DNA from 4 places in the Enterobacter sp. WI-ESBL-E8 genome. Region 1 is predicted to be linked to each of the others. Evidence: predicted binding sites of a transcription regulator. Region 1 holds the regulator's gene; each other region holds the start of a gene.
What was found. The regulator CRP, encoded in region 1, controls carbon source genes, mostly activating them, when cyclic AMP is high. The targets are predictions, from matches to a motif close to ATGTGANNNNNNTCACAT.
Positions count from the first base shown of each region.

Region 1 (7,492 bases):
AAGTGTGCGCTCTGGTGAGAAAGGCATCAATTAAGCGTAGAGCCAAATCATTAGCCTGAGAGTAATAATCAAGGTAAATATTTGTGATCGGGATCAGTTCATGTTTCGGAAAACCAGGCTAAACGGGGTACAATTCGGAAAGTATCGTTAATTTCCGACAAGAATCAGCATCGCGCTTATGACCCAAATCATTCCATCAGACTTCGACATTGCAGCCGAAGACAGCACTGAGTTCGTGCCTATGCGCGGCGTCGCCAATCGGCATTTGCAGACCATGCTGCCGCGACTGATCCGCCGCAAGGTTCAGTTCACCCCGCACTGGCAGCGACTTGATCTGCCAGACGGTGACTTTCTGGATCTCGCCTGGAGCGAAGCGCCGGAGCAGGCCCGCCATAAGCCGCGCCTGGTGGTCTTTCACGGCCTGGAAGGCAGCCTGCACAGCCCCTATGCGCATGGGTTAATTGAGGCGGCAAAAGCGCGCGGCTGGCTCGGCGTGGTGATGCATTTTCGCGGCTGCAGCGGCGAACCCAATCGTCAGAAACGCATCTATCACTCGGGTGAAACCGAAGACGGAACGTGGTTTTTACACTGGCTGCGGGAAAACTTTGGCACCGTGCCCACCGCTGCCGTGGGCTACTCGCTGGGCGGAAATATGCTAGCCTGCCTGCTGGCGAAAGAGGGCGAAAGCGTACCGCTGGATGCCGCGGTGATTGTCTCCGCGCCGTTTATGCTGGAGCAGTGCAGCTACCACATGGAGAAAGGCTTTTCCCGCGTCTATCAGCGCTACCTGCTCAACCTGCTGAAAGCCAACGCGGCGCGTAAACTGAAGGCCTATCCTGATACCCTTCCGGTGAGCCTGCGCCAGCTGAAAAAGGTGCGCCGTATTCGAGAGTTCGACGATCTGATCACCGCGAAAATCCACGGCTTCGCCGATGCGATTGACTACTATCGTCAGTGCAGCGCCATGCCGCTGCTCAGCAAGATCACGCAGCCGACGCTTATCATTCATGCCAAAGATGACCCTTTTATGGATCATCACTCGATCCCCGCTCAGGAATTCCTGCCCGACAACGTTCACTATCAGCTGACGGAGCACGGTGGCCACGTTGGGTTTATCGGCGGCACGCTGCGCCGCCCGAAAATGTGGCTTGAGACGCGTATTCCTGACTGGCTAACCCCTTATCTGGACGGTGCAAAATGATTATTCCCTGGCAGGATCTGGCTCCCGAAACGCTCGATAATCTGATTGAAAGCTTTGTATTACGCGAAGGCACCGATTATGGTGAACAAGAACGCTCGCTTGAGCAAAAGGTCAACGATGTAAAGCGCCAGCTGAAAAGCGGCGACGTGGTGCTGGTGTGGTCAGAACTGCATGAGACGGTCAATATCATGCCCCGCAACGCGTTTCACGGCTGATCTTCCACCCATTTCAGTCAGGGAGTTGCTATGTCTGCCAGACATCCGGTTATTGCCGTTACGGGGTCGAGTGGTGCGGGAACCACCACCACCAGCCTCGCCTTTCGCAAGATTTTCGCCCAGCTGAATCTCCGTGCGGCGGAGGTCGAAGGCGACAGCTTTCACCGCTACACGCGCCCTGAGATGGACATGGCCATCCGTAAGGCGCGCGATCTGGGTAAACACATCAGCTACTTCGGCCCGGAAGCCAATGACTTCGGCCTGCTGGAGCAAACCTTCCACGAATATGGCCTGAGCGGCACAGGGCAGTCCCGTAAGTATCTGCACACTTACGACGAAGCCGTGCCCTGGAACCAGGTACCGGGCACCTTTACCCCCTGGCAGCCGCTGCCGGAACCCACCGACGTGCTGTTCTACGAAGGGTTACACGGCGGCGTGGTCACGCCCCAGCACGACGTGGCGCGCCACGTGGATCTGCTGGTCGGGGTGGTTCCTATCGTTAACCTGGAGTGGATCCAGAAGCTGACGCGTGACATGAGCGAGCGCGGCCACTCGCGCGAGGCGGTGATGGATTCCGTCGTTCGCTCAATGGAAGACTACATCAATTACTTAACGCCGCAATTCTCCCGCACGCACATTAACTTCCAGCGCGTGCCGACGGTGGACACCTCCAACCCGTTTGCCGCCAAAACGATCCCTTCTCTGGATGAGAGCTTTGTGGTGATCCATTTCCGCAATCTTGAAGGCATCGATTACCCCTGGCTGCTGGCGATGCTGCAGGGCTCGTTTATTTCGCACATGAATACATTGGTGGTGCCGGGCGGAAAAATGGGACTGGCAATGGAGCTTATCATGACGCCGCTGGTGGAGCGGCTGATGGAAGGGAAGCAGATCGCATAATCATTTTTGCCCGGTGGCGCTGCGCTTACCGGGCCTACAATCCGTAGGGCGGGTAAGCGCAGCGCCACCCGCCAAAAGATTAAGCCTCGATCACTTCATACGAATGGGTAATTTTTACCGCTTTCTCCAGCATTAACGCCACAGAGCAGTACTTCTCCGCAGACAGGTCCACCGCGCGTGAGACCGCCGCGTCTTTCAGCGCTTTACCGGTGACAACAAAGTGAAGATTAATGTGGGTGAACAGGCGTGGTGCCTCTTCCCGGCGCTCTGAGGTGAGTTTGACCTCGCAATCCGTCACGTCATGACGGCCTTTTTGCAGAATCGACACCACGTCAATCGCGCTGCATCCGCCTGCCGCCATCAGCACCATTTCCATTGGGCTTGGCGCTTTATCGCCGGAGTTACCATCCATCAAAATCTGGTGTCCTGACGCGGACTCGCCCAGGAACGTTAAACCTTCAACCCACTTCACGCGCGCTTGCATATTTTTGAACTCCAACGTTGCATTTTTGGTGACAGATTACGCGTGCGTTACATTTCTCGCAATGGAAGGCGACCTGCATCATGCTGAAGCGAGACACCAGGAGACACGCGGCGAAAGCTATGCTAAAACACTCAGGATGCTACAGTAATACATTGACGTTACACGTGTATGCAGAGGACATCAAACTTTACTGGCTGCGAAACGTTACGGTAGCCGACTTCCCAGGGTATGGGTAAGAATTCGATTGCAACCCCAGAGTCCGGATGCATCTGATGACTCTGGTGACAGCTTATAACAGAGGATAACAGCGCATGGTGCTTGGCAAACCGCAAACAGACCCGACTCTCGAATGGTTCTTGTCTCATTGCCACATTCATAAGTACCCATCGAAGAGCACGCTGATTCACCAGGGTGAAAAAGCGGAAACGTTGTATTACATCGTTAAAGGCTCGGTGGCAGTGCTGATCAAAGATGAAGAAGGGAAAGAGATGATCCTTTCTTATCTGAACCAGGGCGATTTCATCGGTGAACTGGGCCTGTTTGAAGAGGGCCAGGAACGTAGCGCCTGGGTTCGTGCAAAGACAGCATGTGAAGTGGCTGAAATTTCTTACAAGAAGTTCCGTCAGCTGATTCAGGTTAACCCTGACATCCTGATGCGTCTTTCTTCCCAGATGGCGCGCCGTCTGCAGGTCACCTCTGAGAAAGTGGGTAACCTCGCCTTCCTGGACGTAACTGGCCGTATTGCACAAACGCTGCTGAACCTGGCGAAACAGCCAGACGCAATGACCCACCCGGACGGCATGCAAATTAAAATTACCCGTCAGGAAATTGGTCAGATCGTCGGTTGTTCCCGTGAGACAGTGGGCCGTATCCTGAAAATGCTGGAAGATCAAAACCTGATCTCCGCCCACGGTAAAACCATCGTGGTCTACGGAACGCGTTAATTCCGCTTAAACGGCGTGTCACCGCAGGGTGTCACGCCGTTTTTGTCTCTACTCCCCATGTGGCGCAGGCTGATCTATCACCCCGAAGTTAACTACGCACTGCGACAAACGCTGGTGTTGTGTCTTCCTGTGGCCGTGGGCTTGATCCTCGGACATCTTCAGCAAGGTCTGCTGTTTTCTCTCGTGCCCGCCTGCTGCAACATCGCCGGTCTGGACACGCCGCATAAGCGCTTTTTCAAACGTCTGACTATTGGCGGCTGCCTGTTTGCGGGCTGCAGCCTCGCCGTACAGCTTCTGCTTGCCCGGGACATCCCGCTGCCGCTGATCCTGACCGTGCTGGCCATGACCCTCGGCGTCACCGCCGAAATCAGCTCGCTGCACGCCCGCCTGCTTCCCGCCTCGCTGATTGCGGCCATTTTCACGCTGAGCCTCGCCGGGAATATGCCGGTGTGGGAGCCGCTGCTGATCTACGCTCTGGGGACGCTGTGGTACGGGCTGTTCAACTGGTTCTGGTTCTGGCTGTGGCGCGAACAGCCGCTGCGCGAATCCCTGAGCCTGCTCTATGTGCAGCTGGCGGATTACTGCGAAGCCAAATATACCCTGCTCACCCAGCATACCGATCCGGAAAAATCCTTGCCGCCTCTGCTGACGCGCCAGCAAAAGGTGGTGGATTTGATAAGCCAGTGCTATCAGCAGCTGCACATGCTCGCCGCCAACAAGAACCACGAATACAAACGGCTGCTGCGCACCTTCCAGGTCGGGCTCGATCTGCAGGAACATATCTCCGTTAGCCTTCACCATCCGCAGGAGGTACAAAAGCTGGTCGAGCGCAGCCACGCCGAAGCGGTGATCCGCTGGAACGCGCAGACCGTATCGGCACGTCTGCGGGTCCTGGCTGACGATATTCTCTACCACCGCTACCCCACGCGCTTTAACATGGAAAAACAGCTCGGCGCGCTGGAGAAAATCGCACGCCAGCATCCGGATAACCCGGTTGGCCAGTTTGCCGCCTGGCACTTCAGCCGCATCGCCCGCGTGCTGCGCACGCAGCGCCCGCTTTATCCCCGCGATCTGATGGCGGATAAGCAAAAGCGGCTGCCGCTACTGCCCGCGCTCAGAAGCTATCTTTCTCTTAAATCATCCGCCCTGCGTAACGCCGCCAGGATCAGCGTAATGCTCAGTACCGCCAGCCTGATGGGCATGGCGCTGCATCTGCCGAAACCCTACTGGATCTTAATGACCGTGCTGTTTGTCACCCAGAACGGCTACGGCGCCACGCGGGTGCGTATTCTGCACCGGGCCGGCGGAACGATGGCGGGGCTGATTATTGCGGGCGTGACGCTGCACTTCCACGTGCCGGAAGGTTATACCCTGGCAGGGATGTTAGCGATTACGCTGGTGAGCTACCTGATTATCCGCAAAAACTACGGCTGGGCGATGGTGGGCTTTACGGTGACGGCGGTGTATACCCTGCAGCTGCTCACGCTCAATGGTGAACAGTTTATTGTCGCCAGGCTGATTGATACCCTCATTGGCTGCCTGATTGCCTTTGGCGGCATGGTCTGGCTGTGGCCGCAGTGGCAAAGCGGGCTGCTCAGGCAGAACGCCCACGACGCGCTGGAGGCCGACCAGCAGGCCATTCGATTGATCCTGAGCGACGACCCGCAGCCCTCCCCGCTGGCCTATCAGCGCATGAAGGTCAACCAGGCGCATAACGCCCTGTTTAACTCGCTCAACCAGGCGATGCAGGAGCCGGGCTTTAACTCGCACTATCTGGCGGACATGAAGCTCTGGGTGACGCACAGCCAGTTTATCGTCGAGCATATTAACGCCATGACAACGCTGGCGCGCGAGCACACGATGCTGACGCCAGACCTGGCCCAACGTTACCTGCAGTCGTGTGAAATTGCGCTGCAGCGATGTCAGCAGCGCCTGGAATATGACTCGCCGGGCGAGTCGGGAGATTCGAACATTCTGGAAGCGCCGGAGACGTTAACCCACGGGCCCATGAGCACCCTGGAGCAGCATTTACAGCGCATTCTGGGGCATCTGAACACCATGCACACCATTTCGTCGGTGGCATGGCGTCAGCGTCCACATCACGGGATTTGGCTCACCCGCAGGCTGAAGCGGACGGCGTATTAACCTTTTACGATCTTCGCGACCGCAGCGGCAAAACGGGTTAACCCGTCTTCAATGTCTTTGTCTTCCACCACCAGCGACGGTGCAAAACGCATCACGTCCGGACCCGCGTTCAGCACCATCACCCCTTCGTGGGCGGCGGCGTGCAGGAAATCGCGCGCGCGGCCTTTGTACTGCGGCTTCAGCTCGGCACCAATCAGCAGCCCCATCCCGCGGATCTCGCTGAACACGTCGTACTGGTCGTCAATCTTTTGCAGGTGTTTTACGAACAGCTCGCGCTTCGCGTTCACGCCGTTCAACACCTCAGACGTGTTGATAATATCAAACGCGGCACCCGCCACAGCGCTCGCCAGCGGGTTGCCGCCGTAGGTAGAGCCGTGAGAGCCCACGTGGAACGCGGAGGCGATATCCTGGGTCGTCAATACTGCACTCACCGGGAAGCCGCCGCCGAGCGCTTTGGCGCTGGTCAGAATATCCGGCGTCACGCCGTAGTGCATGTAGGCAAACAGATCCCCGGTACGGCCCATTCCGCACTGAACTTCATCAAAGACCAGCAGCGCCTGATGCTCGTCGCACAGTTCGCGCAGCCCTTTCAGGAATTCCGGCGTGGCCGCCGTCACGCCGCCTTCGCCCTGAATAGGCTCCACCACCACCGCGCAGGTGTGATCGTCCATTACCGCTTTCACCGCATGCAGATCGTTAAACGGCACGTGGACAATGTCGGCCGGTTTCGGGCCAAAACCGTCGGAATACTTCGGCTGACCGCCAACGGAGACGGTAAAGAAGGAGCGCCCGTGGAAGGCATTGTGGAAAGCGATAATTTTGGTTTTGTACGGACTGTGGCGCGTGGTGGCGTAGTAGCGCGCCAGCTTGAAGGCGGTTTCGTTGGCTTCGGTGCCGGAGTTCATAAACAGCACGCGCTCGGCAAACGTGGCATCAATGATCTTGCGGCCTAGACGCAGCGCCGGTTCGTTGGTGAACACGTTGCTGGTGTGCCACAGGGTTTCGCCCTGGGTTTTCAGCGCGTCCACCAGCGCAGGATGGCAATGACCGAGCGCCGTAACCGCAATCCCGCCCGCGAAATCCACGTACTCTTTACCCTGCTGATCCCAGACGCGGCTGCCTTTTCCCTTCACCGGGATAAACTCAGCCGGTGCATAAATCGGCAGAATCACTTCATCGAATGTCGCGCGGGTAATTGCTGGTTGTTCAGTTGCCATGTCATGCCCATCCATTTTATGTCACATCAATTGTGAAAATATAATCACAAAATATGCATAAAAAATCACGGCAAGGCAACAGATATTCAGCGATTGAGGAAATTTGCCAGCAGCGCGTGCCCCTGTTCGCTGAGGATGCTTTCCGGGTGGAACTGCACGCCTTCGAGATCCCATTCGCGGTGGCGAATCCCCATGATCTCCTGCGACTCGCTCCAGGCCGTCACGTCAAAGCACTCAGGCAGCGTCGGTGGGTCAATCACCAGCGAATGGTAGCGCGTCACGGTTAAAGGATTATTAAGCCCCGTAAATACTCCGGTACCGGCGTGAGTGACCGGAGAGGTTTTGCCGTGCATCACTTTCGCGGCACGCACGATGGTAGCGCCAAA
Region 1 is NZ_JBRWXJ010000001.1:4,595,768-4,603,259, forward strand. Features, by position in the region: gene ACWHWP_RS21985 (hydrolase) at 179-1,201, shown strand; gene ACWHWP_RS21990 (YheU family protein) at 1,198-1,416, shown strand; gene ACWHWP_RS21995 (phosphoribulokinase) at 1,447-2,316, shown strand; gene ACWHWP_RS22000 (OsmC family protein) at 2,396-2,800, opposite strand; gene crp (cAMP-activated global transcriptional regulator CRP) at 3,112-3,744, shown strand; gene ACWHWP_RS22010 (YccS/YhfK family putative transporter) at 3,802-5,889, shown strand; gene argD (bifunctional acetylornithine/succinyldiaminopimelate transaminase) at 5,886-7,106, opposite strand; gene pabA (aminodeoxychorismate synthase component 2) at 7,193-7,492, opposite strand, start outside.

Region 2 (7,492 bases), 170 kb from region 1:
TACGCGCGGGCAATCGTTGAAAACGATCGTGCTGTATATGCTGGTGGGGGCGATGCAGCTCGGCATCATGTATCTGTTTAGCTTCCGGGCTTACGTCTACCTGTCCGTCTCTGAATTCCTGCTGTTCACCGTGCTTACGCCGCTCTATATCACGTTGATCTACGATTTGCTCAGCAAGCGCCGCCTGCGCTGGGGATATCTTTTAAGTGCGGCGCTGGCGGTGCTTGGGGCGGCGATTATTCGCTATGACAAGGTAAGCGATCACTTCTGGACTGGGCTGATGTTCGTCCAGCTCGCCAATATCAGCTTCGCCATCGGCATGGTGGGATACAAACGGCTGATGGAGACCCGTCCGATGCCGCAGCACAACGCGTTCGCCTGGTTCTATATGGGGGCCGCGATTGTCGCGGTGGTGGCGTGGTTTATGCTCGGCAACCCGCAAAAACTGCCGACTACCACCGTGCAGTGGAGCGTTCTGGTCTGGCTGGGCGTGGTGGCTTCCGGGCTGGGATACTTCATGTGGAACTACGGCGCTACGCAGGTAGACGCCGGTACGCTGGGGATCATGAACAACGTGCATGTCCCGGCAGGACTACTAGTCAACCTCGCCATCTGGCAGCAACAGCCGCACTGGCCGAGCTTCATTATTGGGGGAACGGTGATCCTGGCTTCGCTGTGGGTCCATCGACGCTGGGTCGCTCCGCGCTCCGCACAAACGGAAGATGGTCGCACGCGTGGTTCCGCGCTGAGCGAATAAACGCCTCCGTAATCGGCTGACGCTGCTCGCCATCGCGCACGGCGGCGTACAGCCTGCTCCACAGTCCTTCACCCAGGGTTTTGGTGACCACCAGACCCTGGCGTTCAAAACTCTCCACCACCCAGTGCGGCAATGCCGCGATGCCCATTCTTGCCGCCACCATCTGAATCAACAGCAGGGTGTTATCCACGCTTTTCAGCTGCGGGCTAATGCCTGCCGGCTGCAGGAAGTGACGCCAGATATCCAGACGACTGCGCTGAACCGGGTAAATCAGCAGCGTTTCTGTCGCCAGATCTTCCGGCGTGATGCGCGTTTTAGCTGCCAGCGGATGGTCCGGCGCCAGCACCAGGCGCACTTCATAATCAAACATCGGCGAATAGTGCAGGCCGCTGCGCGGCAGTATGTCGGAGGTCATGACCAGATCCAGCTCGCCCTGCTGGAGCGAGGGCTGCGGGTCGAACGTCACGCCGGATTTAAAGTCCATCTCTACCTGCGGCCACTTCTGGCGGAAGTTCTCAAGCGCGGGGGTCAGCCATTGAATACAGCTGTGGCATTCAATGGCGATACGCAGCTTGGTCTGCTGCGGTTCGTTACACGCCTGCAGCGCGCTGGCGATCTGCGGCAGCACCTGATTCGCCAGCTGCAGCAGGATCTCGCCCTGAGGCGTAAAGCGCAGCGGCTGGCTCTTACGCACAAAAAGACGAAATCCAAGGCGCTGTTCCAGATCGCTGAACTGGTGAGAAAGGGCGGACTGGGTCTGGTGCAGCGTGGCTGCCGCCGCCGCGAGCGAGCCGCAGTTCCGCAACGCTTGTAGCGTTTTCAGGTGTTTTATCTCGATCATGAAAGTCCTTCACTTCGCCATGAACATTTTGCGCTTGAGGAATATACAGTACCTGCCAATTATAGATGTGTAAACATCTGGACGTCTAAATAACGAATTTCACAAGGGGCATACCATGACAATCCGCAATCACACTCTCGGTTTCCCTCGCGTTGGCCTGCGTCGCGAGCTGAAAAAAGCGCAAGAAAGCTACTGGGCGGGTAACGCCACCCGTGAAGAACTGCTGGCGGTGGGACGCGAGCTGCGCGCCCGTCACTGGGATCAGCAAAAACAGGCGGGCATTGACCTGCTGCCGGTGGGCGATTTCGCCTGGTACGACCATGTTCTGACGACCAGCCTGCTGCTTGGCAACGTGCCGGCTCGTCATCAGAACAAAGATGGATCGGTAGATATCGATACCCTGTTCCGCATCGGCCGTGGCCGTGCGCCGACGGGTGAGCCAGCGGCAGCGGCGGAAATGACCAAGTGGTTTAACACCAACTATCACTATATGGTGCCGGAATTCGTAAAAGGCCAGCAGTTCAGGCTGACCTGGACGCAGCTTCTGGATGAAGTGGACGAAGCGCTGGCGCTGGGCCACCAGGTGAAACCGGTGCTGCTTGGGCCGGTAACGTACCTGTGGCTGGGTAAAGTGAAGGGCGAGCAGTTTGACCGACTCAGCCTGCTGAAGGATATTCTGCCGGTCTACAAACAGGTGCTGATTGAGCTGGGCAAGCGCGGCATTCAGTGGGTGCAAATCGACGAACCCGCGCTGGTGCTTGAACTGCCGCAGGCGTGGCTCGATGCCTTCAAACCGGCGTATGACGCGCTTACCGGTCAGGTAAAACTCCTGCTGACCACCTATTTCGATGGCGTGACGCCGAACCTGAAGACCATTACCGCGCTGCCGGTTCAGGGCCTGCACGTTGACCTCGTACACGGTAAAGACGATGTCGCGGAGCTGCACAAGCGGCTGCCTGCGGACTGGCTGCTCTCCGCTGGTCTGATCAACGGCCGTAACGTCTGGCGCGCCGATCTCACCGAGAAATATGCCCAGATTAAGGACATCGTCGGTAAGCGTGAGCTTTGGGTAGCATCTTCCTGTTCGCTGCTGCACAGCCCGATCGATCTGAGCGTGGAAACGCGTCTGGATGCCGAAGTAAAAAGCTGGTTTGCCTTCGCGCTGCAAAAATGTGAAGAGCTGGCCCTGCTGCGCGACGCGCTCAACAGCGGCGACACGGCGGCGATTTCCGAATGGAGCGCACCGATTCAGGCGCGCCGTCATTCGGCTCGCGTGCATAACCCGGCGGTGGAAAAACGCCTGGCGGCCATCACCGCCCAGGACAGCCAGCGTCAGAGCGCGTATGAGGTGCGCGCCGAAGCGCAGCGCGCCCGCTTCAACCTGCCCGCGTGGCCGACCACTACAATTGGTTCCTTCCCGCAGACCACCGAGATCCGCGGCCTGCGTCTGGACTTCAAAAAGGGCAATCTGGATGCGAATCACTACCGCACCGGTATCGCTGAACACATCAAACAGGCGATTATCGAGCAGGAACGTCTGGGTCTGGACGTGCTGGTGCACGGTGAGGCCGAGCGTAACGACATGGTGGAATACTTCGGTGAACATCTGGACGGTTTCGTATTTACCCAGAACGGCTGGGTGCAGAGCTACGGCTCCCGCTGCGTGAAGCCACCGGTGGTTATCGGTGACGTCAGCCGCCCGGAAGCGATCACCGTGGAGTGGGCGAAATACGCGCAGTCCCTGACGGACAAGCCGGTGAAAGGAATGCTCACCGGTCCGGTAACGATTCTTTGCTGGTCTTTCCCGCGTGAAGACGTGACCCGTGAAACCATCGCGAAGCAAATTGCGCTGGCGCTGCGTGACGAAGTGGCGGATCTCGAAGCCGCAGGCATTGGCATCATCCAGATTGACGAACCGGCGCTGCGCGAAGGCTTGCCGCTGCGTCGCAGCGACTGGGATGCGTATTTACAGTGGGGCGTGGAAGCGTTCCGCATCAACGCCGCGGTCGCGAAGGACGACACGCAGATCCACACCCACATGTGTTACTGCGAATTTAACGACATCATGGATTCGATTGCCGCGCTGGACGCTGACGTGATCACCATCGAGACCTCGCGTTCAGACATGGAGCTGCTGGAGTCGTTTGAAGAGTTCGACTATCCGAATGAGATTGGGCCGGGCGTGTACGACATTCACTCCCCGAACGTGCCGAGCGTGGAGTGGATTGAAGCCCTGCTGAAAAAAGCGGCTCAGCGCATTCCAGCAGAGCGCCTGTGGGTAAACCCGGACTGCGGACTGAAAACCCGCGGCTGGCCGGAAACCCGCGCGGCGCTGGCCAACATGGTGAAGGCGGCGCAGAACTTGCGTCAGGCGTAACGGATCTGCATTGCCGGGTGGCACCCGGCCTACCTGAAGGCCCGGTAAGGCGTAACTGCCACCGGGCTTTTTTTACGCTTTTTCCCCGCCGTACTGGCTAAACCACGCCAGCATCCGCTGCCAGCCATCTTTGGCTGATTCCGCGTGATAGCTCGGACGATAATCGGCGTTAAACGCATGTCCGGCATCCGGGTACACCACAATCTCCGCCTTCGCATTGGCCGCGCGGAGCGCATGGCGCATGGTCTCTACCGAATCCAGCGAAATACCGGTGTCCTGACCGCCGTACAGCCCTAACACCGGGGCATTTAACTCAGTGGCGATATCCACGGGATGTTTCGGTGAATTCAGCGTCTTTTCACCCACCAGTTTGCCGTACCAGGCGACAGCGGCTTTGAGCTGCGGGTTATGTGCGGCATACAGCCAGCTAATGCGACCGCCCCAGCAGAAACCGGTGACCAGCAGACGGTGTGGATCGCCCCCGTTGCGCGCCGCCCAGCTGGCAACGTGGTCGAGATCGGCCAGCACCTGTGCGTCAGGAACCTTGCTGACCAGGTTGCTGAGCAGCGTGGGAATATCGCTGTAGTCGTTCGGATCGCCCTGACGGAAGTAGAGCTCTGGAGCAACGGCCAGATACCCTTCCAGCGCCAGCCGGCGGCAGAGGTCGCGAATGTGTTCGTGAACGCCAAAAATCTCCTGAATCACAATCACGATGGGCAGCGGGCCGTCTGCCGATTTTGGCCGTGCGTGATAAGCAGGCATATTCTCCCCCTGCGAGGGAATGGAGGTCTCACCCGCCGTAATTTCCGCTTCTGGCGTCGACACGATGGTTGAAGCATGTGGGGCCGCAGCAGGTGCAAAACCGGTTTTTTCAGTCATGGCATTCTCCGTACCAATGAGTTAGCGCAAAGGTAAATATAGACACCAGGTTAACAACTCACAGTGCCTTAAACGGTCTATCTTTTGTGCAGCACATGACGATATAACTTGTTAATGTGATGTAAATCACTTTTTTATGGAAATTTAATGCAATCATTTTCATTCATGGTGAGTTGCGTCACGAAATTATCCTTACTGCTTCTGTAAAGTACCGTTTTACTTCTTCTGACTAACCGACCCACAGAGGAGTCACCTATGTCTAAGTCTGATGTTTTTCATCTCGGCCTCACCAAAAACGATTTACAAGGGGCTACGCTCGCAATCGTCCCTGGCGACCCTGAGCGTGTGGAAAAGATCGCCGCGCTGATGGATAAGCCGGTCAAGCTGGCAGCCCATCGCGAATTCACCACCTGGCGTGCAGAGCTGGATGGTAAAGCCGTGATCGTGTGTTCTACCGGTATCGGTGGACCGTCTACTTCAATTGCTGTTGAAGAACTGGCGCAACTGGGCATTCGTACTTTCCTGCGTATCGGTACCACCGGCGCTATTCAGCCGCACATCAACGTGGGCGACGTGCTGGTCACGACCGCGTCCGTACGTCTGGACGGAGCAAGCCTGCACTTTGCGCCGATGGAATTCCCGGCAGTAGCAGACTTTGAATGTACTACTGCGCTGGTTGAAGCCGCGAAATCCGTGGGCGCGACTACCCACGTGGGCGTAACCGCCTCTTCCGATACCTTCTACCCGGGCCAGGAGCGTTACGACACCTTCTCCGGCCGCGTCGTTAGCCGTTTCAAAGGCTCAATGGAAGAGTGGCAGTCCATGGGCGTGATGAACTACGAAATGGAATCTGCAACGCTGCTGACCATGTGCGCAAGCCAGGGTCTGCGTGCCGGTATGGTGGCGGGCGTTATCGTCAACCGTACCCAGCAGGAAATCCCGAACGCCGAAACCATGAAGCAGACTGAAAGTCATGCGGTGAAAATCGTGGTTGAAGCCGCGCGTCGCCTGATCTAGTCCTCTCCTTTCGAAATCAAAGGCCGACACGTTCGGCCTTTGTTTTTTTGCGTAGCGCCTCGCAGGAAAACCCTTTCAAACTGGACGTTTATACAGCACAATCCTATTTTGTGCGGGTAATACGTTGATGCAGGGGGCATTGTGGATATCTCAGTCCTGGTATATGCGGTGATTGCGCTGGCGGGTGTGGCAATAGGCTGGCTCATTTCCAGCTATCAGCATGCGCAGCAGAAGGCCGATCAATTGGCAGAGCGCGAAGAGATAGTCGCCGATTTAAGCGCGGCAAAGCAGCAGCTTGCGCTGAGCGAACACTGGCGTGATGAGTGTGAGCTGCTCAACAACGAGCTGCGTAATCTGCGCGATATCAACACCTCGCTGGAGGCCGATCTCCGCGAAGTGACCACCCGCCTTGAATCCACGCAACTGCATGCGGAAGACAAAATCCGCCAGATGATCAACAGCGAGCAGCGCCTCAGCGAACAGTTTGAGAACCTCGCCAACCGTATTTTCGAGCACAGCAACCGTCGCGTTGACGAACAGAACCGCCAGAGTCTGAACAGCCTGCTGACGCCGCTGCGCGAACAGCTGGACGGTTTTCGCCGCCAGGTGCAGGACAGCTTTGGTCAGGAAGCCCGCGAGCGCCACACGCTGGCGCATGAGATTCGCAATCTTCAGCAACTGAATGCGCAAATGGCGCAGGAAGCGGTCAACCTGACCCGTGCCCTTAAAGGTGATAACAAAACCCAGGGCAATTGGGGAGAAGTGGTACTGACCCGCGTACTGGAAGCCTCTGGCCTGCGGGAAGGCTATGAATACGAAACGCAGGTGAGTATCGAAAACGATGCCCGCTCGCGTATGCAGCCGGATGTAATAGTGCGGCTGCCGCAGGGTAAAGATGTGGTGATTGACGCCAAAATGACGCTGGTGGCGTATGAGCGCTACTTTAATGCGGAAGATGACTATACGCGTGAGTCTGCCCTGCAGGAGCACATTGCCTCGGTGCGTAACCACATTCGCCTGCTCGGCAGAAAAGATTATCAGCAACTGCCAGGCCTGCGCTCGCTGGACTATGTTCTGATGTTTATCCCGGTTGAGCCCGCGTTTCTGCTGGCACTCGACAGACAGCCTGAGCTGATCACCGAAGCGCTCAAAAACAACATTATGCTGGTCAGCCCTACCACGCTGCTGGTGGCCTTGCGCACTATTGCCAACCTCTGGCGCTATGAGCACCAGAGCCGCAACGCGCAGCAGATTGCCGAACGCGCCAGCAAGCTGTACGACAAAATGCGCCTCTTCGTGGACGACATGTCTTCGGTCGGGCAGAGCCTGGACCGTGCGCAGGATAACTACCGTCAGGCGATGAAAAAACTCGCCTCCGGCCGTGGCAATCTTCTGGTGCAGGCAGAAGCATTCCGCAGCCTGGGAGTAGAGGTTAAACGCGAGATTAATCCGGAATTGGTCGAACAGGCCATCGCCCAGGACGAAGAGTTTCGCCTGCGTGAAGGTGCGGACGAACAAAAGACAAACAGTGAAGACAACACCTTAGCGGCGGATTTATCACTCGAAGAGCCTCCCGCGCGTTTCTTTCGCGGTGGTTGAAACGTAGGGCAATTGCGCCCAA
Region 2 is NZ_JBRWXJ010000001.1:4,767,482-4,774,973, reverse strand. Features, by position in the region: gene ACWHWP_RS22775 (carboxylate/amino acid/amine transporter) at 1-757, shown strand, start outside; gene metR (HTH-type transcriptional regulator MetR) at 645-1,598, opposite strand; gene metE (5-methyltetrahydropteroyltriglutamate--homocysteine S-methyltransferase) at 1,714-3,975, shown strand; gene ACWHWP_RS22760 (dienelactone hydrolase family protein) at 4,048-4,854, opposite strand; gene udp (uridine phosphorylase) at 5,110-5,871, shown strand; gene rmuC (DNA recombination protein RmuC) at 6,013-7,470, shown strand.
Region 2: the regulator CRP is predicted to act here: its motif matches at 4,969-4,986, upstream of udp (uridine phosphorylase).

Region 3 (7,492 bases), 530 kb from region 1:
GGATACAGCCATTCGCCATCGCGAACGCGTTCACGTCTTTCGCCATGTAAACCTTGTAGTTCACCGGCTGGCCGTTGATGTTATCGCCCAGCGCGGAAGCGATCTTATTCAGACGCTGCGTGTAGGTACTGTTAGCCGGCGCAAGCGTGGCTTTTCCGTCCATATCTTTACAGGCCTGGTCGCTCAGCGCTTTTACCTGCGCGTCGCTCAGGGAATAGGCCTGAAAGGCTTCTGCGCCTGAGGTCATCAGGCCGTTAGAATCCATATTCTGACAGCCGCTCAGCAGGAGCGTTGTACCCAGGGCCAGCACTATTGCACGCATTTTCATGATGTTGCTTCCGTACTCGTTAATCTGAATAAAATCCGAAAAATGCACCGTCAGCGAAGCCGGTGTCGGGCTAAGTATAAGGAAGATCTACGAGGCCGGGCGAGCAGATTGCGCAACATGCGAGCATGATCCAGAGATTTCTTAAGCTGCAAAAGAATGCTCCATGTACATGGCATGCCGCTTGGGTTACATTGTTGGCACTTTTTTCCGGCGTAGCCCAAAACGCGCTGTCGTCAAGGGCATGGCCTTTAACAGTCCGATCTGGAGTTAAAATGTCCTCACGTAAAGAGCTTGCTAATGCTATTCGTGCGCTGAGCATGGACGCAGTACAGAAAGCCAAATCCGGTCACCCAGGCGCCCCTATGGGTATGGCTGATATCGCCGAAGTCCTGTGGCGCGATTTCCTGAACCACAACCCGCAGAACCCGTCATGGGCTGACCGCGACCGTTTCGTACTGTCTAACGGCCACGGCTCTATGCTGATTTATAGCCTGCTGCATCTCACTGGCTACGATCTGCCTATCGAAGAGTTGAAAAACTTCCGTCAGCTGCACTCCAAAACTCCAGGTCACCCGGAAGTGGGCTACACCGCTGGCGTAGAAACCACCACCGGCCCACTGGGTCAGGGTATTGCTAACGCCGTGGGTATGGCGATTGCTGAGAAGACCCTGGCGGCACAGTTCAACCGTCCTGGTCACGACATCGTTGACCACTTCACCTATGCGTTCATGGGCGACGGCTGCATGATGGAAGGCATTTCTCACGAAGTGTGCTCCCTGGCAGGTACCCTGAAGCTGGGCAAACTGGTTGCGTTCTATGACGACAACGGTATCTCCATCGACGGTCACGTTGAAGGCTGGTTCACTGATGACACCGCTAAACGTTTCGAAGCCTACGGCTGGCACGTTGTGCGTGGCGTTGATGGCCACGATGCTGACTCGATTAAACGTGCGGTAGAAGAAGCGCGCGCAGTGACTGACAAACCGTCCCTGCTGATGTGCAAAACCATCATCGGCTTCGGTTCACCGAACAAAGCGGGCACTCACGACTCCCACGGTGCGCCACTGGGCGACGCGGAAATCGCGCTGACCCGTGAAGCACTGGGCTGGAAACACCCTGCATTCGAAATCCCATCTGACATTTATGCGCAGTGGGATGCAAAAGAAGCGGGCCAGGCGAAAGAAGCGGCATGGAACGAGAAGTTCGCTGCTTACGCGAAAGCCTTCCCTCAGGAAGCGGCTGAATTCACCCGTCGTATGAAAGGCGACATGCCGTCTGACTTTGACGCGAAAGCGAACGAGTTCATCGCTAAGCTGCAGGCGAACCCATCTAAAATCGCCAGCCGTAAAGCATCTCAGAACGCGATCGAAGCGTTCGGTCCTTGGCTGCCAGAATTCCTGGGCGGCTCCGCTGACCTGGCGCCTTCCAACTTGACCCTGTGGTCCGGTTCTAAGCCAATCAACGAAAATACCGCCGGTAACTACATCCATTACGGTGTACGTGAATTCGGTATGACGGCTATCGCAAACGGTATCTCCCTGCACGGCGGTTTCCTGCCGTACACCTCTACCTTCCTGATGTTCGTGGAATATGCACGTAACGCCGTGCGTATGGCTGCGCTGATGAAACAGCGTCAGGTGATGGTCTACACCCATGACTCCATCGGTCTGGGCGAAGACGGCCCGACTCACCAGCCGGTAGAGCAGGTGGCTTCCCTGCGCGTAACCCCGAACATGAGCACATGGCGTCCATGTGACCAGGTTGAATCTGCCGTTGCGTGGAAATACGGCGTTGAGCGTCACGACGGCCCAACTGCACTGATCCTCTCCCGTCAGAACCTGGCGCAGCAGGATCGTACTCCAGAGCAGCTGGCGAACATCGCTCGTGGTGGCTACGTGCTGAAAGATTGCGCAGGCCAGCCTGAGCTGATCTTCATCGCAACCGGTTCTGAAGTTGAGCTGGCTGTCGCGGCCTGGGACAAACTGACTGCCGAAGGCGTGAAGGCGCGCGTGGTATCCATGCCGTCTACCGATGCGTTCGACAAGCAGGATGCCGCTTACCGTGAATCCGTTCTGCCTAAGGCTGTTACCGCTCGTGTTGCAGTGGAAGCGGGTATCGCTGACTACTGGTTCAAATACGTGGGCCTGAACGGCGCTATCGTCGGCATGACCACCTTCGGTGAATCTGCTCCGGCAGAGCTGCTGTTCGAAGAGTTCGGCTTCACCGTTGAGAACGTTGTCGCGAAGGCGAAAGAACTGCTGTAATTGCTGTTTTGCCCGGTGGCGCTACGCTTACCGGGCCTACAAATGGCACGAAAGTAGGCCGGGTAAGCGCTAGCGCGTCACCCGGCTTTTTTGTTGGCATTATTCCACCTAAAATGTGACGCAAGTCATATAGCTCGCTTATTCATCTGGACAGACATTCCTTTTATTCCCTGATTCGCTTATTCTTGCTGAAGCGTTTCAGTCGATTAAATGTTCGACAATTGACCAATCAATCGCAGTTTGTGACAGCAAGGATTCCCCTTCGGGCGTAGCTGGATTACTCTTTCAGCCACCTCAGACTCAGGGATAGCTTTGCAGGAGATCTATGACCGTACGCGTAGCGATTAATGGCTTCGGTCGCATCGGGCGTAATGTGGTTCGTGCTTTGTATGAATCCGGACGTCGGGCGGAAATAACCGTGGTGGCAATCAATGAACTGGCGGATGCTACGGGCATGGCGCATTTGTTGAAATACGATACCAGCCACGGACGATTCGCCTGGGATGTTCGCCAGGAAAGAGATCGGCTGTTTGTCGGCGACGATGCCATCCGCGTACTGCATGAGAGCAGCATCGCCGGGCTACCGTGGCGTGAACTGGGTGTGGATGTGGTGCTTGACTGTACTGGCGTGTACGGCAGCCGCGAACACGGTGAAGCGCACCTTGCGGCAGGCGCGAAAAAAGTCCTGTTTTCTCATCCCGGCAGTAACGACCTCGACGCGACCGTCGTGTTTGGCGTCAACCAGCATGAGCTGCAAGCCGAACACCGCATTGTCTCCAACGCCTCCTGCACGACTAACTGCATTATTCCGGTCATCAAACTGTTAGACGATGCGTATGGCATTGAATCTGGCACCGTGACCACGATTCATTCCGCCATGCACGATCAGCAGGTTATTGACGCTTACCATCCGGATTTACGGCGCACGCGTGCAGCGAGCCAGTCAATCATTCCGGTGGACACAAAGCTGGCTGCAGGGATCACCCGAATTTTTCCGCAGTTCAATGACCGTTTTGAAGCGATTGCCGTGCGCGTTCCGACGATCAACGTCACCGCAATCGACCTTAGCGTGACGGTAAAAAAACCGGTAAAAGCCTGTGAAGTCAACCTCTTGCTGCAAAAAGCGGCACAGGGGGCATTTCATGGTATAGTTGACTATACGGAATTACCGTTGGTCTCAGTGGATTTTAACCACGACCCGCACAGCGCCATTGTTGATGGCACTCAAACGCGCGTCAGTGGCGCACACCTTATCAAGACGCTGGTCTGGTGTGATAACGAATGGGGCTTTGCTAACCGAATGCTCGACACCACGTTAGCAATGGCCGCTCAAGGTTTCAGGTAAGACGCATCGTGCGTCTGCAAAACTTTAAGAATCAACGAGAGGATTCACCATGTCTGTAATTAAGATGACCGATCTGGATCTGGCTGGTAAACGCGTTTTCATCCGTGCCGATCTGAACGTACCGGTTAAAGATGGCAAAGTGACCAGCGACGCGCGTATTCGTGCATCTCTGCCGACCATCGAACTGGCTCTGAAGCAGGGCGCTAAAGTGATGGTAACCTCCCACCTGGGTCGTCCAACCGAAGGCGAGTACAACGAAGAGTTCTCTCTGCTGCCGGTTGTTAATTACCTGAAAGACAAACTGTCTAACCCTGTTCGCCTGGTGAAAGATTACCTGGACGGCGTTGAAGTCGCTGCCGGTGAACTGGTTGTTCTGGAAAACGTTCGCTTCAACAAAGGCGAGAAGAAAGACGACGAAGCACTCTCCAAAAAATACGCTGCACTGTGCGACGTATTCGTGATGGATGCCTTCGGTACGGCTCACCGTGCGCAGGCGTCTACCCACGGTATCGGTAAATTTGCTGACGTTGCGTGTGCCGGTCCTCTGCTGGCTGACGAACTGGAAGCGCTGGGTAAAGCACTGAAAGAACCTGCTCGTCCAATGGTTGCTATCGTTGGTGGTTCTAAAGTTTCTACCAAACTGACCGTTCTGGATTCTCTGTCTAAAATCGCTGACCAGCTGATCGTTGGCGGTGGTATCGCGAACACCTTCGTTGCTGCCCAGGGCCACAACGTTGGTAAATCCCTGTACGAAGCAGACCTGGTTGACGAAGCGAAACGCCTGCTGAGCACCTGCGATATCCCGGTTCCAACTGACGTTCGCGTAGCGACCGAGTTCTCTGAAACTGCGACGGCGACCCTGAAGTCTGTAAACGACATCAAAGACGAAGAGCAGATTCTGGACCTGGGCGACGTTTCTGCACAGAAACTGGCTGAAATCCTGAAAAACGCAAAAACTATCCTGTGGAACGGTCCTGTTGGCGTGTTCGAATTCCCGAACTTCCGCAAAGGTACTGAAATCGTTGCTAACGCTATCGCAGACAGCGAAGCGTTCTCTATCGCAGGCGGTGGTGACACCCTGGCAGCAATCGACCTGTTCGGTATCGCTGACAAGATCTCCTACATCTCCACTGGTGGCGGCGCATTCCTCGAATTCGTGGAAGGCAAAGTACTGCCAGCAGTAGCAATGCTCGAAGAGCGCGCTAAGAAGTAAGCCATTCAAGGGCAGGGAAACCTGCCCAAATTTCAGCGCGCTTTTAAGAGCTCGCACCTTTTCTAACGGCCGAAGATACAGGACTAAGCAACATGTCTAAAATTTTTGATTTCGTAAAACCTGGCGTTATCACTGGTGATGACGTACAGAAAGTGTTCCAGGTAGCTAAAGAAAACAACTTCGCTCTGCCAGCAGTTAACTGCGTGGGTACCGACTCCATCAACGCCGTACTGGAAACTGCTGCTAAAGTTAAAGCACCGGTTATCGTTCAGTTCTCCAACGGCGGCGCTGCGTTCATCGCAGGTAAAGGCGTGAAAACCGATGTTCCTCAGGGCGCTGCAATCCTGGGTGCTATCTCTGGTGCGCACCACGTACACCAGATGGCTGAACACTACGGTGTTCCGGTTATTCTGCACACTGACCACTGCGCGAAGAAACTGCTGCCGTGGATCGACGGTCTGCTGGACGCGGGTGAAAAACACTTCGCGGCGACCGGTAAGCCACTGTTCTCTTCTCACATGATCGACCTGTCTGAAGAGTCCCTGCACGAAAACATCGAAATCTGCTCCAAATACCTGGCACGCATGGCCAAAATGGACATGACCCTGGAAATCGAACTGGGTTGCACCGGTGGTGAAGAAGACGGCGTGGATAACAGCCACATGGATGCTTCTGCACTGTACACCCAGCCAGAAGACGTTGATTACGCTTACACCGAGCTGAGCAAAATCAGCCCACGCTTCACCATTGCAGCGTCCTTCGGTAACGTGCACGGCGTTTACAAACCAGGTAACGTGGTTCTGACCCCAACCATTCTGCGTGATTCTCAGGAATACGTTTCTAAGAAACACAACCTGCCGCACAACAGCCTGAACTTCGTCTTCCACGGCGGTTCCGGTTCTTCTGCTCAGGAAATCAAAGACTCCGTAAGCTACGGCGTAGTGAAAATGAACATCGATACCGACACCCAGTGGGCAACCTGGGACGGTATCCTGCAATACTACAAAACCAACGAAGCTTACCTGCAGGGCCAGCTGGGCAACCCGAAAGGCGAAGACCAGCCGAACAAGAAATACTACGATCCACGCGTATGGCTGCGCGCAGCGCAGACGTCCATGGTGACTCGTCTGGAGCAGGCTTTCAAAGAACTGAACGCGATCGACGTTCTGTAATTTGAGCTGCTAACAGCATCAGAAGGCCCGCAAATGCGGGCCTTTTTTTATGCATTTTCAATATCCTGCCAGCGCAGTTTTTGTGATCTGTTTGGCAAATCGGGCGCTTTTTGTTTACCCTTTACTGACCTGCCTGTCTCCATGGGGGATGGATTTTGTGTTTTGGTTTAACAAAAGGAAGAATAAATGGAACAACTCGATGTTGTAGACAGCATCAATAATGCCGGTAACTGGCTGGTGCGTAACCAGGCACTGTTACTGAGCTATGCCGTGAATATCGTCGCGGCGATTGCCATCATCATCGTCGGGATGATCGTGGCGCGTATTGTATCGAACGCGGTCAACCGCGTGATGCTGGCCCGTCACATTGACGCCACGGTCGCTGACTTCCTCTCTGCACTGGTGCGCTACGGCATTATCGCCTTTACGCTGATTGCCGCGCTGGGGCGCGTAGGGGTACAGACCGCATCCGTGATTGCCGTTCTCGGTGCCGCCGGTCTGGCCATTGGTCTGGCGCTGCAGGGATCGCTGTCGAACCTGGCAGCAGGCGTTCTGCTGGTCACCTTCCGTCCGTTCCGCTCCGGCGAATACGTTGACCTTGGCGGCATTGCCGGAACCGTGCTGCAGGTGCAGATTTTCTCAACGACTATGCGTACCGTCGATGGCCGCATCGTGGTCGTGCCGAACGGGAAAATCATTGCAGGCAACATCATTAACTTCTCCCGCGAGCCGGTGCGTCGTAACGAGCTGATCGTCAGCGTAGCGTACGACTCCGACATCGATCAGGTGAAGTCGCTGATTAGCAACATCATTGCCTCAGACGATCGCATTCTGAAGGATAAAGAGCAGACCGTTCGCCTGAACGAACTGGGCGCTTCCTCGATTAACTTCGTAGTGCGTATCTGGAGCAAGAGCAGCGATCTGCAAAACGTGTACTGGGACGTGCTGGAGCGCATCAAGCGCGACTTCGACGCCAACGGCATCAGCTTCCCGTACCCGCAGATGGACGTAAACGTCAAAAAAGTTAAAGAAGCAGAATAACTTCATCAGCAGGCCCGGTAAGCGCTAGCGCCACCGGGCTTTTCAATTATTAGCGTGGCTAATACCCAATTAATATTATCCATTTCCTCTAATGTGGTTCGCGCAGTATAGTCTGCTCCCAGGACAACA
Region 3 is NZ_JBRWXJ010000001.1:4,065,605-4,073,096, reverse strand. Features, by position in the region: gene loiP (metalloprotease LoiP) at 1-328, opposite strand, end outside; gene tkt (transketolase) at 601-2,592, shown strand; gene epd (erythrose-4-phosphate dehydrogenase) at 2,918-3,937, shown strand; gene pgk (phosphoglycerate kinase) at 3,987-5,150, shown strand; gene fbaA (class II fructose-bisphosphate aldolase) at 5,243-6,322, shown strand; gene mscS (small-conductance mechanosensitive channel MscS) at 6,509-7,363, shown strand.
Region 3: the regulator CRP is predicted to act here: its motif matches at 2,706-2,723, upstream of epd (erythrose-4-phosphate dehydrogenase).

Region 4 (7,492 bases), 1.5 Mb from region 1:
ATCCAAAACGTGAACAAGAACAAAATGCACTAAACGAACAAGATACAGACGGCATCCTGCATATTACGGCGAGGTTTCCCTGCGCAGCATCGCGCGAAGAACAGCAAGCAAAAACGTTGCCAGAATGGTTAACCCATTGACGGGCCTGTGACCTGTTTGAGTATAGAGCGCCGCGTTATGCCGCCCTGCGGGAGGAGAAGAAATTACAGCGGAGATCACATATCGTTAACAATAAAGCCCATAAGTTGTGCAAAGGTCACGATTTGCACGTTTTTGCAGCAATAAAGACCTAAACTTCCGCCCGTAGAGGCGGGAGATATGTGTTAGGATCGTTTCCTTTTTATCAGGAGTGTCAGCGATGACTGAAGGCCCATTAAATGAAAGCGAAATGGCGTGGCTTGAAGAGACGTTAATGTCTTACGGTCATGATGATGCGTCCGTTATTGACGTGTCCGAGCTGGACGGCATGCTCACCGCAGTGCTTTCCGGCCCCGTTGTCGTTGAGCCAGATGCCTGGCTGGTGGCGGTATGGGGTGGCGAGAAATACATTCCACGCTGGAAAAACGATCGTGAGATGAACCGTTTTATCGATCTCTGCTTTAAGCACATGAACGATATTGCCGAGCGCCTGAGCGAATATCCGGATCAGTTTGAACCGATGTTTGGATATAACGACGTAGACGATGAAAGCTATACCGTTGTGGAAGAGTGGTGCTACGGCTACATGCGCGGCGTGGCGTTGACGGACTGGTCAGCCTTGCCGGAAGCGCTGAAGGCCGATCTTGATGTGATTGCGCTGCACGGTACGGAAGATAACAGCGAAAAGCTGGATGAACTGTCCGAAGAGGAGTATATCGCCAGCATCGAGAGCATCCAGCCTGCGGCACTGCGTTTATATCAATACTGGGTCAACAACCCGCAGCAGCCGGAAGTGAAGAAACCGACGGTGAACGGCACCAAGGTTGGGCGTAACGATCCGTGTCCTTGCGGCAGCGGGAAGAAGTTTAAGAGCTGCTGTTTGCACTGATAAAAAAGGGGCTGATGATAGCCCCTTTTTTATTTAACCCACTTCCGGCAGCATTCCCGCTGCAATCAACACCTGCACCAGAATAATCACCACTCCACAGGCAAACACAATGCACAGCAGCGGTTTTCCCCCCGCCACGCGGTATCCCTGCTGCGGATGCTGCTGGCGGCTCTTCCATGCCAGCAAGGAAGGGAGGAGCAGAGCAAGGACCGACAGCGCCACCCCTGCGTATCCCAGGGCCATCACAAACCCGCGCGGATAAAACAGTGCGAATGCCAGCGGCGGCAGGAAGGTGATTGCCCCGGTCTGTAAGCGTCCTGCGGCGGTATTGCGACGCTGGAACAGATCGGCCAGGTAATCGAACAGGCCAAGCGCCACGCCCAGGAACGAGGTCGCCAGCGCCAGGTCGGCAAACAGGTGTACCGCCAGCTCAACGTGCGGGGAGGTGACGACCTCGCGCAGGGCCAGCAGAAAACCGTTCAGGCCAGCGTGCTGTGCCATCAGCCCAATAAAGGTTGAAGAGTCAATGCTGCCCAGCGTGACCAGCTGCCAGAAAATATAGGCGATCAGCGGGATCGCGCTGCCGATAACAAAGACGCGGCGCAGCTTGCGAATATCGCCGTTCATATAGCTGACGATGCTCGGCACGCTGCCGTGGAAGCCAAACGAGGTGAAGATGACCGGGATGGCGGAAAGCGCCAGCCCTTTTTCCAGCGGCAGCGTTAGCAGGTTGACCTTGTGCACGTGCGGCGCCAGCAGGACCAGCATGACAATCAGGAACAGAATTTTGGCGCTGAACAGAAAACGGTTAAACAGATCGACAAGCGATGTTCCCACGCAGACCACGCCGCCGCCGATGAGCGCAAAGAAGATAGCCCCCGTCGCAGGGGTAATGTCAGAGCCGAACCAGTCATTAACGCTGGAGGCGATCAATTCCCCGGCGCCGCTGATGTAGGCGGCGGTCAGGGCATACATCAGGAACATCATGCTAAAGCCGGTTATCCACTGGCCGTAACGTCCCAGGTAGCGCGCCGCAAGTGAACCCAGGCCGGTGTCGGCGGGCACGTGCTGGTAAACCTCAAGCAGCAGCAGGGCGGTGTAACACATCAAGGCCCAGAGCGTACCCAGCAGCAGCAGGGTCATGCCAAATCCCACGCCTGCGGCCGCCAGGGGCATTGCCAGCATTCCTGCGCCAATTGTCGTTCCGGCGACGATAAAAATACTTCCCAGGGTTCTGTTTTTCACGCTTTCCTCTACAACGACTCTACATCGCGACAAAATCTGCGGCGCAGAGTAAGGGAAAAGCGGCAATTCGTCAAACCACCGTTACAAGGGGTGTAATGTAAGGTTTACGCATTGCGCTGCCGCCAGTCCGACGTGGGGCGAAGGTCAGGCGTGACGTAAACAAGGCGTTCAGGGAAAAATGCGGGTTTTGATGCGGGGGGAAGGTAAATTAACGCGGTGCCGGAAACCAGCACCGCATTGATATTAATTCTGCGTGTCGAGAGTGGAAAGTTCTTTATCAATAAAGTAAAGACCTTCGCCTGATTTACCGACCAGAGATAATTTATCCAGAACGGATTTAAACAGCTTCTCTTCTTCGTGCTGTTCTGCGACGTACCACTGCAGGAAATTAAAGGTTGGATAATCCTGGCTGGTCATAGCGGCATGAACCAGTTCGTTAATTTTCTGCGTGATCAGCTGCTCGTGCTCGTAGGTGGCGCGGAACAGTTCATCGAGAGAATTATATTCAGCAAAAGGGGATGTCACGGTTTCAATGCGCGGCAGGCTGCCCGTATCTGTCAGATAATCAAACAGACGCTGCATGTGGGTCATCTCTTCCTGAGCGTGACGACGCAGAAACGCGGCTGCGCCTTCGAAGCTGTGGTAGCTGCACCAGGCGCTCATCTGCTGGTAGAGGAGAGACGAAAAAAGCTCAAGGTTCATTTGTGCGTTGAGCTTGTCGATCATTTCAGTTTTCAGCATGGTGGCGCTCCGGTTTATTATTTCTGGTTCACAATGAGCGACACTATAATTTGTTATTTAATTATTTGCAAAACGTAAAATATTTATTTCTTTATTTAAAATACGAATGGGAATAAAACGCATTGGCGATATTTATATATATTAATGAGAATTGTTTTTGTTCGTAATAAATATACCCTAAATAATTCAGGTTGCATGCAGGCGGCAAGGGAGTGAATCCCCGGGAGCTTACATAAGTAAGTGACCGGGGTGAACGAGTGCAGCCAACGCACAGGCAACGTGAAGTATGACGGGTATAAAGTGCCAGCAAGCGCTGGCAGCCTCGATCAATACCACGGATTATTTGACTTAGGGTTAACGGCGTACCCCATACATTTATACTGGATGGTCACGCTCTCGTTCAGACACAACGCGCCGCTGGTCAGGGTGCAGGTTTTAATGGGCTGACCATAGGCTGATGCTGTGGCATACCCCATACTCTGACACGCTTTTGCCGCCGTTCCGTTATTCACATACTCATCGGAATACGCATTTTGCAGCACTGCCTGGCCGTAGTCGAGGCGGACGATGCCGTTCGGCGCGTCGAGGCTGCTGACTTCAGCCTGGCGGTTAATACTGCATCCTGCGAGCAGCAGGAGCATGCCGGCTACAATGACTCTTTTCATGGTTCGCTCTGAGTGGATGGAAATACGATATCGTACCCGCAGATGCCCGCTGCAATGCCTGGAATAGCCGGACATTCTGCCCTCACTCTTTGCAACGGGTCAGAGATGAACGCTTTCAGGCTACACCCTGAGAAAAATTGTGATGAATGTCACAAAAATATTGATTTTTGTGATAGTGGTCATATTATAGGCACGTTGATAATAAAGTTGTATAACAAGTTAATGGAGCCTCATCGTGAAACTGCGCAAAATCCTGAAAAGCATGTGGGCCAATTACTGCCGCACGTTCAAAGACGTGCCGCCGGGCGCCATGTTCTGATAAAAAAACCTGCTTCGGCAGGTTTTTTTGTCTCTGCAGACGACGAAGGGGAGATGAAAGGGGCTGCGTTTTGCTACTATGGCCGCCTTTAAATAAGGAGAACGCCCCATGTCACAAAACCTGAGCGCCGATCAGGAGCTGGTGTCTGACGTTGTTGCATGCCAGCTGGTTATCAAACAAATCCTTGATGTTCTGGACGTGATTGCGCCGGTTGAAGTGCGCGAGAAGATGTCTACGCAGCTGAAAAACATCGATTTCGCCAGCCATCCTGCTGCCGCTGACCCGGTTACGCTTCGTGCGATCCAGAAAGCCATCGCGCTGATTGAGCTGCGATTCACGCCGCAGGGTGAGTCCCACTAACGCGGGAAATGGGCGACGGCACGTGTCGCCCGTTGATGCCGCTAAAAGAACGTCTGGACCAGCAGGTAGCTCGCCGCGCACGCGCAGCTTACCCCAATCAGCCCCGGCAAAATAAAGCTGTGGTTGATGATAAATTTGCCGATGCGGGTGGTGCCTGAACGGTCAAAGCCGATGCAGGCCAAATCGCTCGGATAGGTCGGCAGGACAAAATAGCCGTATGAGGCCGGGAAAAAGGCGATCAGCATTTTCGGATCGATACCCAGCATAAGGCCCATCGGCGCAACGGCCGTCAGCGCAGCCGCCTGGCTGTTCACCAGTTTAGACACCAGAAACAGGACAATCGCATACGTCCACGGGTGGCTTTTCACCACGCCTTCCAGCGCCAGCTTTAGCTCGTCGAGATGCGCCTGGAAAAAGGTATCGCTCATCCACGCCACGCCGAACACCGAGAAGATCGCGACCATTCCAGCCTTGAATACCGCGCCGTTAGAAATCGCGGACGCATTGACCCTGCAGGCCATCAGCATCACGGCGCCCGCAATCAGCATCATCATCTGGATGACAAGGTTCATCGACAGCGCCGTCATTTTGCCTTTCAGTTCAAAGGCGGGGCGCAGTTCAGGAAATGCCCCCAGCAGAACGACCACGGCAATACCGGCAAAGAAAATCCACGTGGACCAGTAGGCCTGTTTTGGGAAGCGTTGATCCATTAACGTCTCCGTTCCGCCATAGATAAACTCGCGCTGCTTTGGATCTTTCAGCTTTTCCTGAAACTCTGTGTCGTCAGCCAGGTCTTTTCCGCGGCGCAAGCTCCACAGGGCCGCAATGGCCACGCCGAACAGTGAAGCGGGAACCGACACGGCGAGTATTTCAAGTATCCCCCACGCGTGACCGATCCCATGCTGGGCCGCCAGGATGGAGACCAGCGACACGACGGCAACGGAAACGGGGGAGGCCGTAATCGCCATCTGCGATGCCACCGATGCCACGGCCATTGGGCGCTCCGGGCGGATCCCTTTTTTCAGCGCGATATCTGCAATGATGGGGAACATGGTGTACACCACGTGCCCTGTCCCGCACAGGAAGGTCAGCATCCAGGTGGTGAACGGGGCGAGCAGGGTGATGTGCTGCGGGTGTTTGCGCAGCAGACGTTCGGCAAACTGCATCATGACGTTGAGGCCGCCCGCCGTTTGCAGGGTAGCCGCGCAGCCAATCACCGCGAGAATAGTCAGCATAACGTCGACCGGCGGCTTGCCTGGCTGCAGGCCAAAGACAAAACATAAAATAAAAAGACCAATACCGCTTATTAACCCAAGCCCCATCCCGCCGAAACGTGTACCCGTCAGCAGGCAGAGGAGAATGACAACAAACTCAATGGTGATCATGATGCTCCCTCGTCAATGATTATGTAATTAAATAAATCATTACACGTTGTAGGGTTAATCATTGGGAGCAAGATCTGATTTGTTAAATTTCAGCAAAAGCAGGAGGTTGGAGATAGGAAAGGGAGTCCAGCCTCCGGTGGGCTGAGGGATCCCCATAAAATAATGCCTGCTCAGACGGCCCCCTCGCCCTTGAGGGAGAGGGCTGGGGTGAGGGGGAACATACGGCTCTGGTGGTCATTCCGTTCACTTTATGTTCGTTGCTACTCTGTAACGACATGACCTGTGAACGTGCCAGGGTGGCTCAATCGCCACCACCCTGGCGACCCGGGCTTCCGGCGGTAAATCGCCGCTTCGCGGTGCCCTCAGCTTATTCCTTCAGGCTATCGGGTCGGGCATGAGCCTGCATCCCTGCAGGCCACGCCCTCTCGGCGCATCCCTGCGCCTCGCCCCGGCCCTACGGAAACGCTTCGGCGATTTACAGCCGGTCCAGGTCATCGCTGTAAGTTATTCACTTGCCTGATACAAAGTTCATCGCTTCAGATTAATAAATTTCTGGGAAACCCTCAGCCCGGTTGGAGCAGATTAAAAACTCAGTGGTGTTGCACCGCCACAATGTCGAGCAGATGACGGTCGGTTTGCTCAGGGCATAAACCCGCCTGCTGCGCATGATGAATCTCATCCGCCAGCGTCTTCAGCAGCATGCCGTCCTGCTGCTGCTCTTTGTCCATATCACGTAAGAACGTGAGGGTGGTCATGTCCTGCTGCGCTCTGGCTTCATCGGCCAGTTTGCTGAGCGTGCTGCAGCGTTGTTCATACTCTTCAAGCGTTTTCTGGAACAGCTCTTCCAGAGAGGAGTAGCTTTCATTAATTCCATCAAGGGCTTTAACGACAGGATTTGCTCCTGAGGCCTTAAGGAAGTTAAAGACGCGCATCATGTGAGTGACGTTACTTTGCGCCTGAGAGCGAAAGAATGTGGCAGAGCCCGTAAGGCTATTCTCGGCGCACCATGCGCTTAAGTGAAGGTGCAGATTCGAGGCGTAGAACTCAAGGTTCATCTGCGCGTTAAGTTTTTGCATCATCGTTTGGGTAGCCATACTCATATCCTTATTGACTGTGGGACGTGATGTCCGTTGCTTAACCTGAGCACCAGGCAAATGCGAAGAAAAAGGCAGAAATACAATTCCTGCAGTGACCTAAGTCGACCGAAATACACTTCCTGTGTTCGATATAAATAAGCATACCCTTGTCTGTGGTCTAAGAAAACTCTTAATTAGGCTGTGTTTACCATACATTACAAAGTTTAATATAGTACAGAAATGCAATTAGCTCGCCATGAATTAAGTATTTCTTAATTCTTTGATAACTAATGTTTTTCATTGGGTGTGTATATTGTTACTCTTTCAGAATTATTTAGGTGGAATAATCCTCGGTGAAAAAGAGAAATACGCATTTATTAATTTGAATATATGATGTTTTAGTAAATTTGCGCTAAATCAATTTCTGCGAAATAACGGTTTTTCAGGTTCGTTATGCTTTCGTGATGAAACACCTGCTCAATGCTTTTTAGGAATGGGTGCCATTTTGCCCGCCGCAGGGCATCAGGGATTTCTTAGCTAATCTTATGGATAATTCTGCTTAACCTCTTTTTATTTGTCAGACAAATCCTGCCTTTTTTATGTCATTTTTCGCTGAATTTATGTACGCAATTACTGTAATTCTGCGGTGTGATGGGGCTCTCTTATGGATGATT
Region 4 is NZ_JBRWXJ010000001.1:3,051,448-3,058,939, reverse strand. Features, by position in the region: gene ACWHWP_RS14555 (YecA/YgfB family protein) at 359-1,027, shown strand; gene tyrP (tyrosine transporter TyrP) at 1,061-2,272, opposite strand; gene ftnA (non-heme ferritin) at 2,516-3,013, opposite strand; gene yecR (YecR family lipoprotein) at 3,340-3,678, opposite strand; gene azuC (stress response protein AzuC) at 3,914-3,997, shown strand; gene ACWHWP_RS14530 (DUF2766 family protein) at 4,106-4,357, shown strand; gene ACWHWP_RS14525 (anaerobic C4-dicarboxylate transporter) at 4,399-5,742, opposite strand; gene ACWHWP_RS14520 (non-heme ferritin-like protein) at 6,333-6,836, opposite strand.
Region 4: the regulator CRP is predicted to act here: its motif matches at 3,816-3,833, upstream of azuC (stress response protein AzuC).